3 regions of the Viridibacterium curvum genome follow, and region 2 is predicted to be linked to each of the others. Evidence: predicted binding sites of a transcription regulator. Region 2 holds the regulator's gene; each other region holds the start of a gene.
What was found. The regulator sigma-54, encoded in region 2, starts transcription at its own class of promoters, with help from an activator protein. The targets are predictions, from matches to a motif close to TGGCACGCTTNCTGCTNA.
Positions count from the first base shown of each region.

Region 1: the regulator sigma-54 is predicted to act here: its motif matches at 2,090-2,107, upstream of nifV (homocitrate synthase).
Region 3: the regulator sigma-54 is predicted to act here: its motif matches at 1,882-1,899, upstream of ABEA02_RS02950 (pilin).

Region 1 covers NZ_BAABLD010000017.1:467,221-472,098, reverse strand. Annotated here, with positions in the region: gene nifW (nitrogenase stabilizing/protective protein NifW) at 1-30, opposite strand, end outside; gene cysE (serine O-acetyltransferase) at 37-930, opposite strand; gene nifV (homocitrate synthase) at 927-2,066, opposite strand; gene ABEA02_RS18570 (LysR family transcriptional regulator) at 2,218-3,132, opposite strand; gene ABEA02_RS18565 (MBL fold metallo-hydrolase) at 3,246-4,145, shown strand; gene ABEA02_RS18560 (efflux RND transporter permease subunit) at 4,214-4,878, opposite strand, start outside.
Region 2 covers NZ_BAABLD010000008.1:1,043,927-1,048,804, reverse strand. Annotated here, with positions in the region: gene recA (recombinase RecA) at 181-1,197, shown strand; gene recX (recombination regulator RecX) at 1,231-1,695, shown strand; gene lptB (LPS export ABC transporter ATP-binding protein) at 1,676-2,398, shown strand; gene ABEA02_RS12650 (RNA polymerase factor sigma-54) at 2,417-3,922, shown strand; gene hpf (ribosome hibernation-promoting factor, HPF/YfiA family) at 3,933-4,259, shown strand; gene ABEA02_RS12640 (PTS sugar transporter subunit IIA) at 4,413-4,878, shown strand, end outside; gene hprK (HPr(Ser) kinase/phosphatase) at 4,867-4,878, shown strand, end outside.
Region 3 covers NZ_BAABLD010000002.1:373,680-378,557, forward strand. Annotated here, with positions in the region: gene ABEA02_RS02940 (gamma carbonic anhydrase family protein) at 1-428, opposite strand, end outside; gene ABEA02_RS02945 (glycine cleavage system transcriptional repressor) at 1,214-1,741, opposite strand; gene ABEA02_RS02950 (pilin) at 2,018-2,509, shown strand; gene ABEA02_RS02955 (pilin) at 2,631-3,122, shown strand; gene ABEA02_RS02960 (PglL family O-oligosaccharyltransferase) at 3,341-4,878, shown strand, end outside.

The sequences.
Region 1 (4,878 bases), on a different contig from region 2:
CTTGGCGAGGCGGGTAGTGAGTTCGTTCATGGTGGCTTACTCCGGGTGATGCGTGGCAGTCGTGCTGCCATCGAAAGTCGGTTGGGAACAGGTGTCGTCACAGTCGCCGCAGGCGGTCGTTGGCGTGACGGAAAGAAAGTCGCCGGGCCGCCCCAAGACTTTCTTTGCCCCCTCGGGGGGCGGCTCGGCGCAGTTGGCCGAGCCGGGGGCTGTCTTGCTACCGCGCATGCGAAGCACTTCCTGTTCCAGTTCGCCGATGCGGTCGAGCAGGCAGCCGATGGCCTTGCCGACGGGGTCGGGCATCTGGTGGTGGTCGAGGTCGATGCCGCTGTCGGTGATGCGGCGCTGGCTGCGCGGCACAACCATGCGGCCGGGAATGCCGACCACGGTCATGCCGGCGGTGACGTCTTCGATGACCACCGAGTTGGCCGCCACGCGTGCGCGGTCGCCCACCGTGATGGCCCCGAGAATCTTCGCCCCTGCACCGACCACGACACCATGCCCCAGCGTGGGGTGGCGCTTGCCGGGGTTCCAGGTCGTGCCGCCGAGAGTGACGCCGTGATAGAGCGTCACGTCGTCACCGATCTCGGCTGTTTCGCCGATCACGACGCCGGCGCCGTGGTCGATGAAGAAGCGCCGGCCGATGGTGGCACCGGGGTGGATGTCGACGTTGGTGACGAGGCGCGCCACGAAGGAGATGAGGCGTGGCAGGTAGCGCAGATGCATCTTCCACATGGCATGAGCCAGGCGATGCAGCACGAGGGCCTGGATGCCGGGGTAGATGGTCAGCAGTTCGAGCGTGTTGCGCGCGGCAGGGTCACGCTGGAAGACGCAGGCCACGTCTTCGCGCAGCATGGCGAAGAGGCCGGGGCGGGCCTCATTCACCGAAGCGGCGGCCAGCGAGTCGCGGATCGAATGCTCGGGGCTCATGCGACTTCCTTGAGCGTGCGCGCAGCTTCGAGGTAGAACTGGGCGAGCGCCAGCGCGTCGGGTTCGCGCTTGGTCTGCATGGCGTAGTCGCGGATGCGCTCGATGATCTGCGCAGTTTCGAGTGCCGTCGGGTGCAGGCCCAGGCGCGCGTAGGCGGCTTGTACGGCATGCGAACCGGAGTGCTTGCCGAGCACGAGGCGATGCGCGCGGCCGAGTTCGGCGGGGTCGAAGCCCTGGTAGTTCTGCTGGTCTTTCATGAGGCCATCCACGTGGATGCCGGATTCATGCGTGAACACACCTTCTCCGACGATGCTCTTGTTGGGGGCGACCGGCCGGCCGGAGGCGGCTTCGACGAGGCGCGAGATGGGTAGCAGGCAGTGACTGTCAATGCCGACGTCTTCGCCATGGATGTGGCGCATGGCCATCACCACTTCTTCGAGCGGCGCATTGCCGGCGCGCTCGCCAAGGCCGTTAACCGTGGTGTTGGCGTGCGTCGCGCCGGCGCGGAACGCGGCCAGCGTGTTGGCCGTGGCCAGGCCCAGGTCGTTGTGGGCGTGCATCTCGATCTCGATATCGATGGCGCGGCGCAGCTTGCCGATCTGCTCCATCGTCGAGAAGGGGTCGAGAATGCCCAGCGTGTCGGCAAAGCGCAAGCGGATCGCGCCAGCCTCCTGCGCGGCTTCGGCAACGCGGCAGAGGAAGTCGATGTCGGCGCGCGAGGCATCTTCCATGCCGACGCTGACATCCATGCCGGTGGCGGCAGCACGCTCGACGTGGGGGCGGATCTGGTCAAGCACCCACTGGCGGTTACGCCGCAGCTTGCGTTCGATCTGCACATCCGAAACGGGGATCGAGAGATGTACGACATCGACATGGCAGCGCAGCGCCGCCTTGACGTCGGCATCCACCATGCGGCCCCACACCATCAGTTGCGCAGGCAGCCCCAGGGCAGCGATGCTGTTGATCACCTCGATCTCATCGGCGCCCATCGCGGGGATGCCGATCTCCATCTCGGTGACGCCGGCCTCCGACAGTGCCTGGGCGATGGCGCACTTCTCTTCAGCCGTGAACGACACCCCGGCGGTCTGTTCGCCGTCGCGCAAGGTCGTGTCATTGATGGTGAAAGCGGTCAGCATGTGAAACCCCCTTTGCGGGGACTTCAGCAAGCTGCATGCCATCCATCAAGGCATTGTTTTTATGCGACTAATTTTGCGTATGCCGACGAGGTGGCTGTGAGGAATGTGGGTTTTGTGTGGTGTCTGGCGTGGAAACACATCGCCCCGACATTCAGGTGTCAGGCGTCCTGTCCCACGGTGCCGGGTCCCCGCCAAAGCGGTCGGCGAGGAAGTCGACGAGCAGGCGCAGTGCCAGGGGCTGGTGCTGGCGCGAGAGGTAGATGGCGTGGATGCCGAGCGCTTCGGGTTGCTCGTCGGGCAGCAGCGCGACCAGGGCGCCGGTGCGCAGCTCGTCGCCCACGTAGTAGCTGGGCAGCATGCCGATGCCGGCGCCCGAGAGCACCGCGCGGCGCAGTACGGCCGTCTCGTTGGTGTGGAAGCTCCAGCGCACGGGCACTTCGATGAGCTCGTTGCCGCGCGTGAAGCGGTATTGCCGGCCGATGCCGAAGGCGTGCGCGATGCAGCGGTGCTGCTGGAGTGCGTCGAGGCTTTGCGGGGTGCCGTGGCGGGCAAGGTAGGCCGGCGAGGCGCAGAGGATGGAGCGGCAGCGCGCGAGTGGGCGCGTGATCATGGCGGGGTCGAGCGTGTTGGTGATGCGCACGGCCAGATCGACCCGCTCGCCCACCAGGTCGGCCGCACGGTCGCCCACCGAGAGGGCGATCTCGACCTGCGGGTACAGCGCCTGGAAGTCGACCAGGGCGGCGGTGAGCTGCGCATCGGCAAACGAACCGGCGCTGGCCACGCGCAGCACGCCGGCGGGCTCGCGGCTGCGCTCGGCGGCGAGGTGCTGCACGTCTTCGGCAATCTCCAGCATCTGGCGGCAGGCAGGCAAGGCGGCGAGGCCGGCATCGGTGAGGCTGACCTTGCGCGTGGTCCGGTGCAGCAGGCGCGCGCCAAACCAGCCCTCGATGGCGGCGAGGTAGCGGCTCACCATCGCGGCCGACATCTCCAGCTGTTCGGCAGCCTGGGTGAGGCTGGCCCGGTCTGCCACTTCTACGAACACGCGTACGGCGGTCAGTCTGTCCATTGCGACGATCCATGCAACAAATAATCAACTGTTGAGTACTTTATCTACCAATACGCAAAACTTAAAGTCCTCCTCGTCGCATCCCCGCACATTCATTCTTGAAGGAGATTCACATGTTCAGCATCAAGTTCAGCCCCCGGCAGATCGCCCGCTCCCTAGTTCCCGCCCTGGCCCTGGGCGTTGTCGCCAGCGGTGGCGCCAGCGCGCAGACCGCGCCGCTGACGCTGAAGGTCTACAACGCCGACGGCAACAGCTTCAACGTGAATGCCGTGGTGGTGAGCGGCAAGAGCGAAGCGGTGGTGATCGATAGCGGCTTCACCCGCGCCGACGCCCTGCGCGTGGCGGCCAATGTGCTCGACACGGGCAAGACGCTGAAGACCATCTTCATCAGCAATGCCGACCCGGATTTCTACTTTGGCGCCGAGACGCTGAAGCAGATCTTTCCGCAAGCGCAGGTGGTGACCACGCCGGCCGTGCGCGAGAAGATCGCCGCCAAGCTGGCTGGCAAGCTTGGCTTCTGGGGCCCCAAGATGGGCGCCAACGCGCCGCAACAGCCCATCGTGCCCGAAGCATTGAAGGGCACCACGCTCACGGTGGATGGCGAAACCATTGAAGTGCGAGGCACCACGGGTGAGCTGGCGCACCGCCCCTACACCTGGATTCCGTCGATCAAGGCGGTGGTGGGCAACATCGCGATCTTCGGCAATCTGCATGTGTGGACGGCCGACACGCAGAAGCCCAGCGAGCGCAGCGCCTGGTATGCGCAGCTCGACGAGATCGAAGCGCTCAAGCCCGCCACCGTGGTGCCCGGCCACATGGCCGCCGGTACGGCGCTGGATGCCGGCAACATTCGCTACACGCGGGATTACCTGAAGCGCTTCGATGCCGAGGCCGAGAAGGCGAAGACCGGCGCCGAGCTGATCGCGGCGATGCAGAAGGCTTACCCGGCTGCCGGCTTGGGCATCGCGCTGGATATTGGCGCCAAGGTGCGCAAGGGCGAGATGCAGTGGTGATAAAGCGATACGCTGAATGACAAAGCGCCCCTCGCTGGGGCGCTTTTGTCTTGCGCGCAAACGGTCGATCAGCCCGCCGCTTTTTCCACCGCAGGCGTTGCATCTTCCTGTTTGCGGAACACCCGCCGCAGCGCCAGCAGCAGGTCATCCATATACGTAAACACCACCGGCACGACCAGCAGGCTCAGCACGGTCGAGGTGAGCAGGCCGCCGATGACGACGATGGCCATGGGCTGGCGGAAGCTGGGATCGGCGCCTAGCCCTAAGGCAATCGGCAGCATGCCGGCGGCCATGGCGATGGTGGTCATGAGGATGGGCTGGGCGCGCTTGTGGCAGGCGTCCATCAGCGCGTCGAAGCGGCTCATGCCGTGCTCGCGGCGTGCCATGACGGCGTATTCGACGAGCAGGATGGAGTTCTTTGTCACTACGCCCATCAGCATCAGCAGGCCGATCACCGAGGGCATCGAGAAGCTGCTGTTCGTCACCAGGAGGGCGAATAGTGCGCCGCCGACTGACAAGGGCAGGGCGGCGAGGATGGTCGCGGGCTGCAGGAAGTCGTGGAACAGCAGCACCAGCACCGCATAGATGCAGAACACGCCAATGGCCATGGCAGCGGCGAAGCTGCCGAACAGTTCTGCCATGCGTTGCAACTCGCCTTGCTGGACTTCGTGAACGCCCGGCGGCAGTTGCTTCATCGAGGGCAGCTGGCGCACTTCCTTCATCACATCACCCA
Region 2 (4,878 bases):
AATGGCCGGATCCTGCTCAGTCCCTCATCTTCTACGATTCGCACAACCCGCGCCAGCGTTGAAGTATTTCCAATTGTTCGCGGTAATTCACATCGGTTGCTGTGAAACGCGGCACGCCTTACGCAAGGTCTATGCCATAATTTCCGTGAGCGCCCGTCACTGCAGACATTGAGGATTGAAATGGACGACAACAAGTCAAAAGCCCTGGCCGCCGCATTGGCACAGATCGAAAAGCAGTTTGGCAAGGGTTCCATCATGCGCATGGGCGACGGCAAGCTGGAGGAAGAGATCCAGGCCGTATCGACCGGTTCGCTGGGGTTGGACATCGCATTGGGCATTGGCGGCCTGCCGCGTGGCCGTGTGGTGGAAATCTACGGCCCGGAGTCTTCCGGCAAGACGACCCTGACCCTGCAAGTCATCGCCGAGATGCAGAAAATCGGCGGCACTGCGGCCTTCATCGACGCCGAACACGCACTGGATGTGCAATACGCAGCAAAGCTGGGCGTAAATGTCGGCGACCTGCTGATTTCGCAGCCGGACACCGGTGAGCAAGCCCTTGAAATCGCCGACATGCTCGTGCGTTCGGGCGGCGTCGACATCCTCGTCATCGACTCGGTTGCCGCGCTGACGCCCAAGGCCGAAATCGAAGGCGAGATGGGCGACCAGCTGCCGGGCCTGCAAGCCCGCCTGATGTCGCAAGCCCTGCGCAAGCTCACCGCCAACATCAAGCGCACGAATACGCTGGTCATCTTCATCAACCAGATCCGCATGAAGATCGGCGTGATGTTCGGCAACCCCGAAACCACCACGGGCGGCAACGCACTGAAGTTCTACGCCTCCGTGCGCCTCGACATTCGCCGCACCGGTACGATCAAGAAGGGCGAGGAAGTCATCGGTTCCGAGACCAAGGTCAAGGTCGTCAAGAACAAGGTCGCGCCCCCGTTCAAGGAAGCGCATTTCGACATCCTCTACGGCGAGGGCATCTCGCGCGAGGGTGAGATCGTCGACATGGGCGTGGATCACAAGTTCGTCGACAAGTCCGGCGCCTGGTACGCCTATCAAGGCGAGAAGATCGGTCAGGGCAAGGACAACGCCCGCGAGTTCCTGCGTGAGCACCCCGAGACCGCACGCGAGATCGAAAACAAGATCCGCGAAGCTGTCGGCGTCGCAGCCATGCAGGCCGTGGCCGCCGAGTAAGCCCGGCGTCCGCGGATCTGACCGGAGCCCGCAGTGAAGAAGCCCGCCTCCTCCCTCACCAGCACTGCACTGCGTCTGCTCGCCACCCGCGAGCATTCGCGGCAGGAGCTGCGGCGCAAGCTGGCTGCGCGTGCCGATGAGGGCGATGACGTGGAGGCCGTGCTGGACCGCATGGCAGAAACAGGGCTTCAGTCCGACGCGCGCTTCGCCGAAAGCTATGTGAGATCACGCGCCGGACGACTGGGCAGTGCCCGCATCCGCCGCGAGCTGGGTGACCGTGGTGTGACGGAAGAACTCGCCAGCACCGCACTCGGTGAGGTACTGGTTGAAGACGAACTGACACGCGCACGGAGCGTGTGGAAAAAGAAATTCGGGCAGCCGCCCGTCGATGCGAAGGACTGGGCCAGGCAAGCCCGCTTTCTGCAGTCGCGCGGCTTTTCGGCGGAGCTGATCCGCAAGTTGCTGAAAGATCCCGTGCATGAGTTTGTTGAAGGTTGAAGGCGTCCGCAAACGTTACAAAGCCCGCACCGTGGTCAAGGACGTGTCCTTCCAGGTCGGCGGCGGCGAAGTCGTCGGCTTGCTGGGCCCAAATGGTGCGGGCAAGACGACCTGCTTCTACACCATCGTGGGTCTCGTCAAGGCAGATGGCGGCCGCATTCACCTGAACAGCACCGACATCACCCACCTGCCGATGCACCGTCGTGCGCAGCTGGGCCTGTCCTATCTGCCTCAGGAAAACTCGGTGTTCCGCAAGCTGACGGTGACGGAAAACATCCTCGCCGTCCTCGAATTGCAAAAGCTCGGCAAGGACGAGCAACGGGGTCGCCTCGACGAACTGCTCGACGAGCTCAACATCGGCCATCTGCGCGACGCCAATGCGATATCCCTGTCTGGCGGCGAACGCCGTCGCGTCGAAATTGCGCGCGCACTCGCCACCAACCCCAAACTGATCCTGCTCGATGAACCCTTCGCGGGCGTCGATCCGATCGCGGTGATCGACATCCAGAAGATCATCGGCTACCTCAAGGCACGCGGAATCGGCGTATTGATCACCGACCACAACGTGCGCGAAACCCTCGGTATCTGCGACCACGCCTGGATCATCAATGCCGGCGAAGTGCTGGCGGGCGGTCGTCCGAACGAGATCGTGCAGAATGACCAGGTTCGCCAGATCTATCTGGGTGAACATTTCCGGCTGTAAATCACGCATCATCCAGTCATGAAGCCCTCGCTCCAGTTACGTCTCTCCCAACAGCTAGCGCTTACGCCTCAACTCCAGCAGTCCATCAAACTGCTGCAGCTGTCCACCCTGGAGCTCAATACCGAAATCGAGCGCATGCTGCTCGAAAACCCTCTGCTCGAACGCGATGGCGCCGAGGAGGGCGAAGATGTCGCACCGATGCAGGACGTGCCCACGGCAGAGGCTGCGACAGCAGCCAGTGAACTGTCCGACCGCCACGCCAATGGCGAAGAGGACTTCGAGCCGCAAACCACCGTCGAAATGCCCGACACCATTACCGAGGCCTACGACTCGGTGTCGGACGACGACATCGGCGAGGCTGCCGAATGGCGTGCCGAAGCCACGGGCAGCGGCAGTGGCAGCAACGACAGCGACGACGACAGCGATTTCCAGGAGTTCCAGGCCGCAAGCACCAGCCTGCGCGACCACCTTGAGCAGCAGCTCGCGCTGATGCCCTTCTCGGACCGCGACCGCGCCTTGATCCGCCTCATCATTGAAGCGCTCGAAGACGACGGCATGCTGGCGCAGGAGCTTGAAGAGCTCCTCCCCCTGATCCCCGAAGAATGGGAAGTCGAGCTCGAAGAGCTGGTCACGGCTTTGCGCCATGTGCAGCACTTCGACCCCGTGGGAATCGGCGCCCGCAGCCTGCAGGAATGCCTGTTGCTGCAACTGAAGGCACGCGACAAGAGCCCCACGCGCGATCTGGCCATGGGCATCGTCGAGCACTGTCTCGAACAGCTCGCCGCACGTGATTTCGTCAAGATCCGCCGCCGCCTGGGCTGCGATGACGACGGCCTGCGTGCCGCACACGAACTCATCTGCAGCCTCAACCCGCATCCGGGTGCCCAGTTTGCGCCGCTGGAAGCGCGTTACATCGTGCCGGATGTGATCGTGCGCAAGTACCGTGGCGCCTGGACGGCTAACCTGAACCCCGAGGCCATGCCCAAGCTCAGGATTCACCGGGTCTATGCCGATATCCTTCATCAGAACCGTGGCATCAGCGGCTCGCTGTCCACGCAACTGCAAGAGGCAAAATGGCTGATAAAGAACGTCCAGCAAAGATTTGACACGATCCTGCGCGTGTCGCAGGCTATCGTTGAAAGACAGCGCCAGTTCTTCGACCACGGTGAAGTGGCCATGCGGCCCCTGACCCTGCGGGAAATTGCCGAAGAGCTGGAACTGCACGAGTCCACGGTGTCGCGGGTCACCACACAGAAGTACCTGGCCTCGACGCGTGGGATTTATGAACTGAAGTATTTCTTCGGCAGTCACGTGTCTACGGACACGGGCGGTGCCTGCTCCGCCACGGCGATTCGCGCGCTGATTCGCCAGATGGTCGCAGGGGAAGACGGCAAAAAACCGCTGTCGGACGCAAAGATTGCCGAGATGTTGGGCCAGCAGGGTATCGTGGTGGCTCGCAGAACCATCGCGAAGTACCGCGAGTCACTCAATATTCCGCCGGTCAGTCAGCGCAAAACGATCTAGGAGTTCGCTTATGAACCTGAATATCACCGGCCACCACCTCGATGTGACGCCCGCCATCCGCGAATACGTCACAGGCAAGCTAGACAGGGTAATCCGTCACTTCGACCATGTGACTGCGACGCATGTCATCCTGTCTGTCGAAAAGCTCAAGCAGAAGGCCGAAGTTACGGTTCATGTCCGCGGCAAGGACATCTTCGTGGAAAGCAGCAACGAAGACCTTTACGCCGCCATTGACGCCATGATCGACAAACTCGATCGCCAGGTCGTCAAGCACAAGGAAAAGTCGTCCGACCATACCCGCGACGCCATCAAACACCAGCAAACTGCAGAAGGCTGAGCCCCTGCGACGGCTCTCTCCCGCACAGGGAGAGGGCCGCTTCAGCACAAACCTCTCGTTCATCTCGACGCTGCCTGTCCGATCAGGCAAACTTTCCCCCCTCTCTCGCCAACTCGCGGAATACCAGGCGCCGAAGCGTCCGTACTACCTGCAATGAACCTGATCTCCAAGATCCTGCCTGCTGCCAACGTTGTCATCGACTTTGCTGCCAGCGACAAGCAGACAGTGTTCGAGTCTGCCGGCGTCATGTTTGAACGCCAGGCCGGTGTATCCAGCAAGCTGGTGACCGATGCGCTGGCCCAGCGTGAGAAGCTCTGCTCCACCGGGCTTGGGCAAGGCGTCGCTATTCCGCACGGCCGCATCAAGGGCCTCAAGTCGCCGCTGGGCGCCTTCATGCGCATGGCCGAAGCGATCAACTTCGATGCCCCGGATGCCAAGCCCGTCGGTCTCATCTTCATCATGCTCGTGCCCGAGCAGGCCAACGAGGCGCATCTGCAGCTGCTGTCCGAGCTCGCCACGATGTTCAGTGATCGCGAATTCCGCGATGCGCTGACGGAATCCGCCGACGCGCGCGCGCTGCACAGCCTCTTTGCCGAGTGGGACGCCAATGCGGCGAACC
Region 3 (4,878 bases), on a different contig from region 2:
TCACGAATCACCCGCCCCGGCGTGCCCACCACCAGCGAGCGGTCGGGAATCACCTTGTTTTCCGGAATCAGGCAGTTGGCGCCAATCAGACAGTTCTTGCCCACAACAGCCCCATTGAGCACCACGGCATTGATGCCGATCAGCGAGCCATCGCCAATCGTGCAGCCGTGCAGCACTGCCATGTGGCCCACCGTCACGTTCTGGCCCAGCGTCAGCGGCACACCGTCATCCGTGTGCAGGATCGAACCGTCCTGGATGTTGCTGCCGTCGCCAACGACGATGGGGTCGTTGTCACCCCGCAGGACCGCGTCGAACCAGACGCTGACGCCCTTGCCCAGCGTCACTGTTCCCAGCACCGTGGCGCTCTCTGCCACCCAGCAGTCTTCCGCCAGCTGGGGCACGCGTTCATTCAGTCGATAGATGGCCATTGCAGGTATTCCGTCAGATGCAGCGCAGAAATCGTGCGTTGCAATAAAGCCGAAATCATAGCAGGCAGCCCACGCCGGGTTGCAGGGGCGGCAAGCAATCGGCTGCCTGGGTTTGGGGTTTGGAGAAGGGCGGTTTGCGACGTCTGGTTGTGCGGTTGAAACCGCAGCTACACGGTGGTGGGGCTGGGTTCAGGCGGAGGGAGAGTGGGCGTAGGTCCGGCTTCAGCCGGACTCATGGCGGCAATTGGAGCGTGGGTTGTGCGGTTGAAACCGCACCTACGGGGTGGTGGGGCTGCGTTCAGGCGGAGGGAGAGTGGTCGTAGGTCCGGCTTCAGCCGGACGCATGACGGCAATTGGGGCGTGGGTTGTGCGGTTGAAACCGCACCTACAGGGCGGTGGGGCTGGGGTCAGGCGGAGGGAGAGTGGTCGTAGGTCCGGCTTCAGCCGGACGCATGACGGCAATTGGGGCGTGGGTTGTGTGGTTGAAACCGCACCTACGGGGCGGTGGGGCTGGGTTCAGGCGGAGGGAGAGTGGTCGTAGGTCCGGCTTCAGCCGGACGCATGGCGGCAATTGGGGCGTGGGTTGTGCGGTTGAAACCGCACCTACACGGTGGTGGGGCTGGGTTCAGGCGGAGGGAGAGTTGTAGTAGGTCCGGCTTCAGCCGAACGCATGGCGGCAATTGGGGCGTGGGTTGTGCGGTTGAAACCGCACCTACGGCGACTCGTGCGCGCCTGCAGGGCTGGTTTTAACCGGTCACCAAGGTGGCTATCGGGCGGTGAGGCGATTACGAGGCGTCTTCTTCCTGCCCCAGCGCAATATCAACCTGCATCTCGGCCGAGATGGCTTCCAGGTCTTTCTGTAGATCGCCGATGCCCAGTTCCGTTGGGGCCAGTAGCAGGGCCGTCGCATGAAACAGCGTTTCCCCAGACATTGGTGCGGCGGACGTGCGCGTCTCCAGCGATTCCACATTCACTGCGTGGCGCGCCAGCACCTGGGTGACTTCGCGCACGATGCCGATGCGGTCATGACCGACCAGATCGAGCCTGAGGCTGCGGCGGATACTGTCAGGCGCGCCCGGTGTTGCCACTTCGACAACGACCCGCAGTGGTTCGAAAATGCGAAGCGCCGCCAGCAACGCGTCGGCCCTCTCCGCAGGCACGTCAACGCGTACCAGCCCCGCAAACTTCCCGGCCAGATGGGTCATTGACGCCTCCAGCCAGTTACCTTGATGCGCCGAAATGACCGCAGCAAGGCTTTCAACAAGGCCGGGGCGGTCATTACCGATGGCTGTGAGGACGAGATGTTGGCTCATGAATTTCGAGTACGACTTCAAGAATCAGGGCCCCGAAGATTACCGGAGCGTGAATGGCGACGGTTGACGTCTTGCGGACGACGAGTGACGAAAAACGGCAGGCTTCCCGCGTCAATTCACCGGATGGCGACAGGTGTTGTTGGCTCGCAATCTACTTAAGGCATTGTTTGTAAATGGTTTAAATCTGATTTCAGAGGCTGGGCTGGCATCTGGCATGCCGCTCGCTACAAGGAATACGCACGGATTCCTATCCGTCCATTCACAGGAGAATCAAACATGAAGCAAGTGCAAAAGGGCTTTACCCTGATCGAACTGATGATCGTTGTGGCGATCATCGGCATCCTGGCCGCTATCGCGCTGCCGCAGTACCAGACTTACATTGCTCGTTCCCAAGTTTCGCGTGTCATGGGTGAAACTTCGGCCGTCAAGACGGCTCTCGAGGATTGCATCGCTGGTGGTCGTCTTACCCTTGCAATTGGTGGTGCTGCAACGACTTGTGACCCGCAAGTTACTGCTTCTACTCTGATGACGGCTGCTAGCACTTGGGGTGCTCCGGCAGTTGCTGGTGCTGGCTATCCTGCTATTACTAACCCGATGGCTGCCGGTGCAGACGTCACAATTGTGGCGACGTTTGGGAATGGCGCTGCGTCGATCCTCTCTGGCACTCCCTACACCTTGACTTGGACACGCGCTGATGCGACGGGCGCTTGGACCTGTTCTACCAGTGCAGCTATGCCGGCTAAATTCAAGCCCAACGGTTGCATCTAAATTAGTAGTTGGAAGTTTCAAGGCTGTACGGTTTAGAGCCGCACGGGCCTTGATCAGAAAAGGGCACCAAGGGTGCCCTTTTCTATAACCTCAGTGTGCTGACCTTGAGTGCGGAGGAGTCATGTCTTCTGAATATTTTCGTTCAAGCAAAGGCTTCACTCTTATCGAGTTGATGATAGTGGTCGCGATCATCGGCATACTGGCCGCACTTAGCACCAATACGTATCGCAGTTACACCGCCCGTTCCCAAGTGGCTCGTGTTATGAGCGAGACAGCTACGCTTAAGACTGCGCTAGAGCAGTGTGTTACTAGTGGCAAGTTGACTCTGGGTGTCGCAATCACTGATTGTGATCCGCAGTACACCGGCTCGAATCTTATGCAGGATGCGCCGTTCGCAGGGTCCGGATTGCCTGTCGCAGGCGTCGGTTACCCAGACATCCAGAATCTCGCTACGGCTCCTGGAACACCGCTGCGGATCGTCGCAACCTTTGGCAATCGCGCGTCATCTCTGGTGCTTGGGCAGACGCTGACCTGGGAGCGTGATGCGACGTCCGGAAGCTGGTCTTGCGCTACGACGGTCGCGCAAGTCTACAAACCCACTGGCTGCAGTTGAGCCTAGCGATGCAGATGCCACTCCGCGCATCTGTTCGGACTCTCGCCCTTGAGCGCCGAGAATCAATGCGCTACCTTTCTGCACGGGCAAGTGCTTGTTTCAACGTCACGCGTTCGCTACCCAGCAATACCGTTGATCTAAGGTTCCGCCGCCAGTGCACTTGACGCCGTATTTCGCAAACGGCACCCTGCGCCCCTCACTGGAGGAGGCGTGTCGCTGTGCAAAGTTCTTCACCGCTGGTTTGGCTAATCTGCTTGTTGTGGCTGGTGTTGCAATGTGCATCGATTCTGGCTTCGCACCGTTATCCCCAGACGGTCTTCTATAACGAGTTCGCTGCGGCGTGTGCCGTGATGGCTGTCGGCGCCATGCTGGCCTGGGTTGGGCCTGTACGTTGGCGGTTGTCGCCGATGACCGCGATGCTGGCTGTTCTGGCCGGTGTTGTCGCTGCGTGGGCGATGGCAGGGGCTGGTGGCGCGGCGACGTCTGTGCTGCTGTATCTCCTCGTGCCGATTGTTCTTGCAGTGCTTGTTGCGGCAGCGCTGAATGTCATGTCGCGCGAGCAACTGGTGCAGTGGTGTGCTTGGGGCATGCTCGTTTGTGCTTGTTTGCAATGTCTGGCGGGCGCTCTGCAGCTGAGTGGGTACTCGTACCCCGGCGTGATCATGGCCAAGCTGATGAACTCGGCTTTCGGCAACATTGCTCAGCAGAACCATTACGCCAACCTTTTGTGGCTGGGCCTGGTCTCGCTGACCTATCTGTGGGTGCGTGGTGTTTTCCCGGCGTTGCCGGCCTTGGTGTCGGCTGTTGCGATCAATGTGTTTGCGGCGCTGTCCGTGTCGCGCTCTGTGTGGTTGTACACCGCGCTGGTGCCGGTGCTGGGCGCTCTCTATGTTCGCCATATGCCGTCTGCCGAGCGCCGCAAGGTCTGGTCGGGTTTGGCGGTGCTGACCTTGCTGAGTGTGGCGACCCAGATCTGGCTGGCTTATGGCAATGCGCAGGCCGCGCTGGGTGTGACGTCGGCAATCGACCGGGTGGGGGAGAGCGGTTCCAACGGCCAGCGGATGTTCGACTGGATCGTTGCTGCGCGCACGGCGCTCGAACATCCATTCACCGGTGTTGGACCAGGCATGTTTGCCTGGCAGACCGCGCTGGCGAGCATTGGCCTGCCGCCTGAAAACTGGGTGCGTATCGGCGAGAACGCCCACAACACGGTGCTGCACTTCGCGGCTGAATTGGGGTTGGTATTCATCTTCGTCGCCGGCTTGCTGGTGCTGGCCTGGCTGTGGCGGCGCTGGCGCGAGACGCCGACGCTGGAGAGCTGGTGGGGCCTGGGCATTCTGGCGGTGCTGGCGTCGCACAGTTTCGTGGAGTACCCGTTGTGGTACGTCTATTTCCTGGTGCCGCTGGGGTGCGCCATCGGGGTGATCGATGCGGGTGACGAGCGGTTACCGAGCTTGCGATTCAACGCCTTGTGGCTGATCGTGCCGCTGGCTTTGGGTGCCGTGGTGCTGGGTTCGACCTGGGGTGACTATCGTCGGCTGGAGCAGGCCTACAAGACGCTCAATGCCGACACCTCGCCAGACTTGGCGACGGCTGCGCGGCTGGATGCTGTCGGCGCGTCGATTGGCGCGCATTCCCTGCTCGCGCCGCAGGCAGCGGTGCTGCGTTTGCGGGCCTGGCGGACCTCGGACGCCGACCGGTTGCCTGCCATCGTGGAAGTCTGCGACCGCATGCTGCCGCACAAGGTCCAGTACAA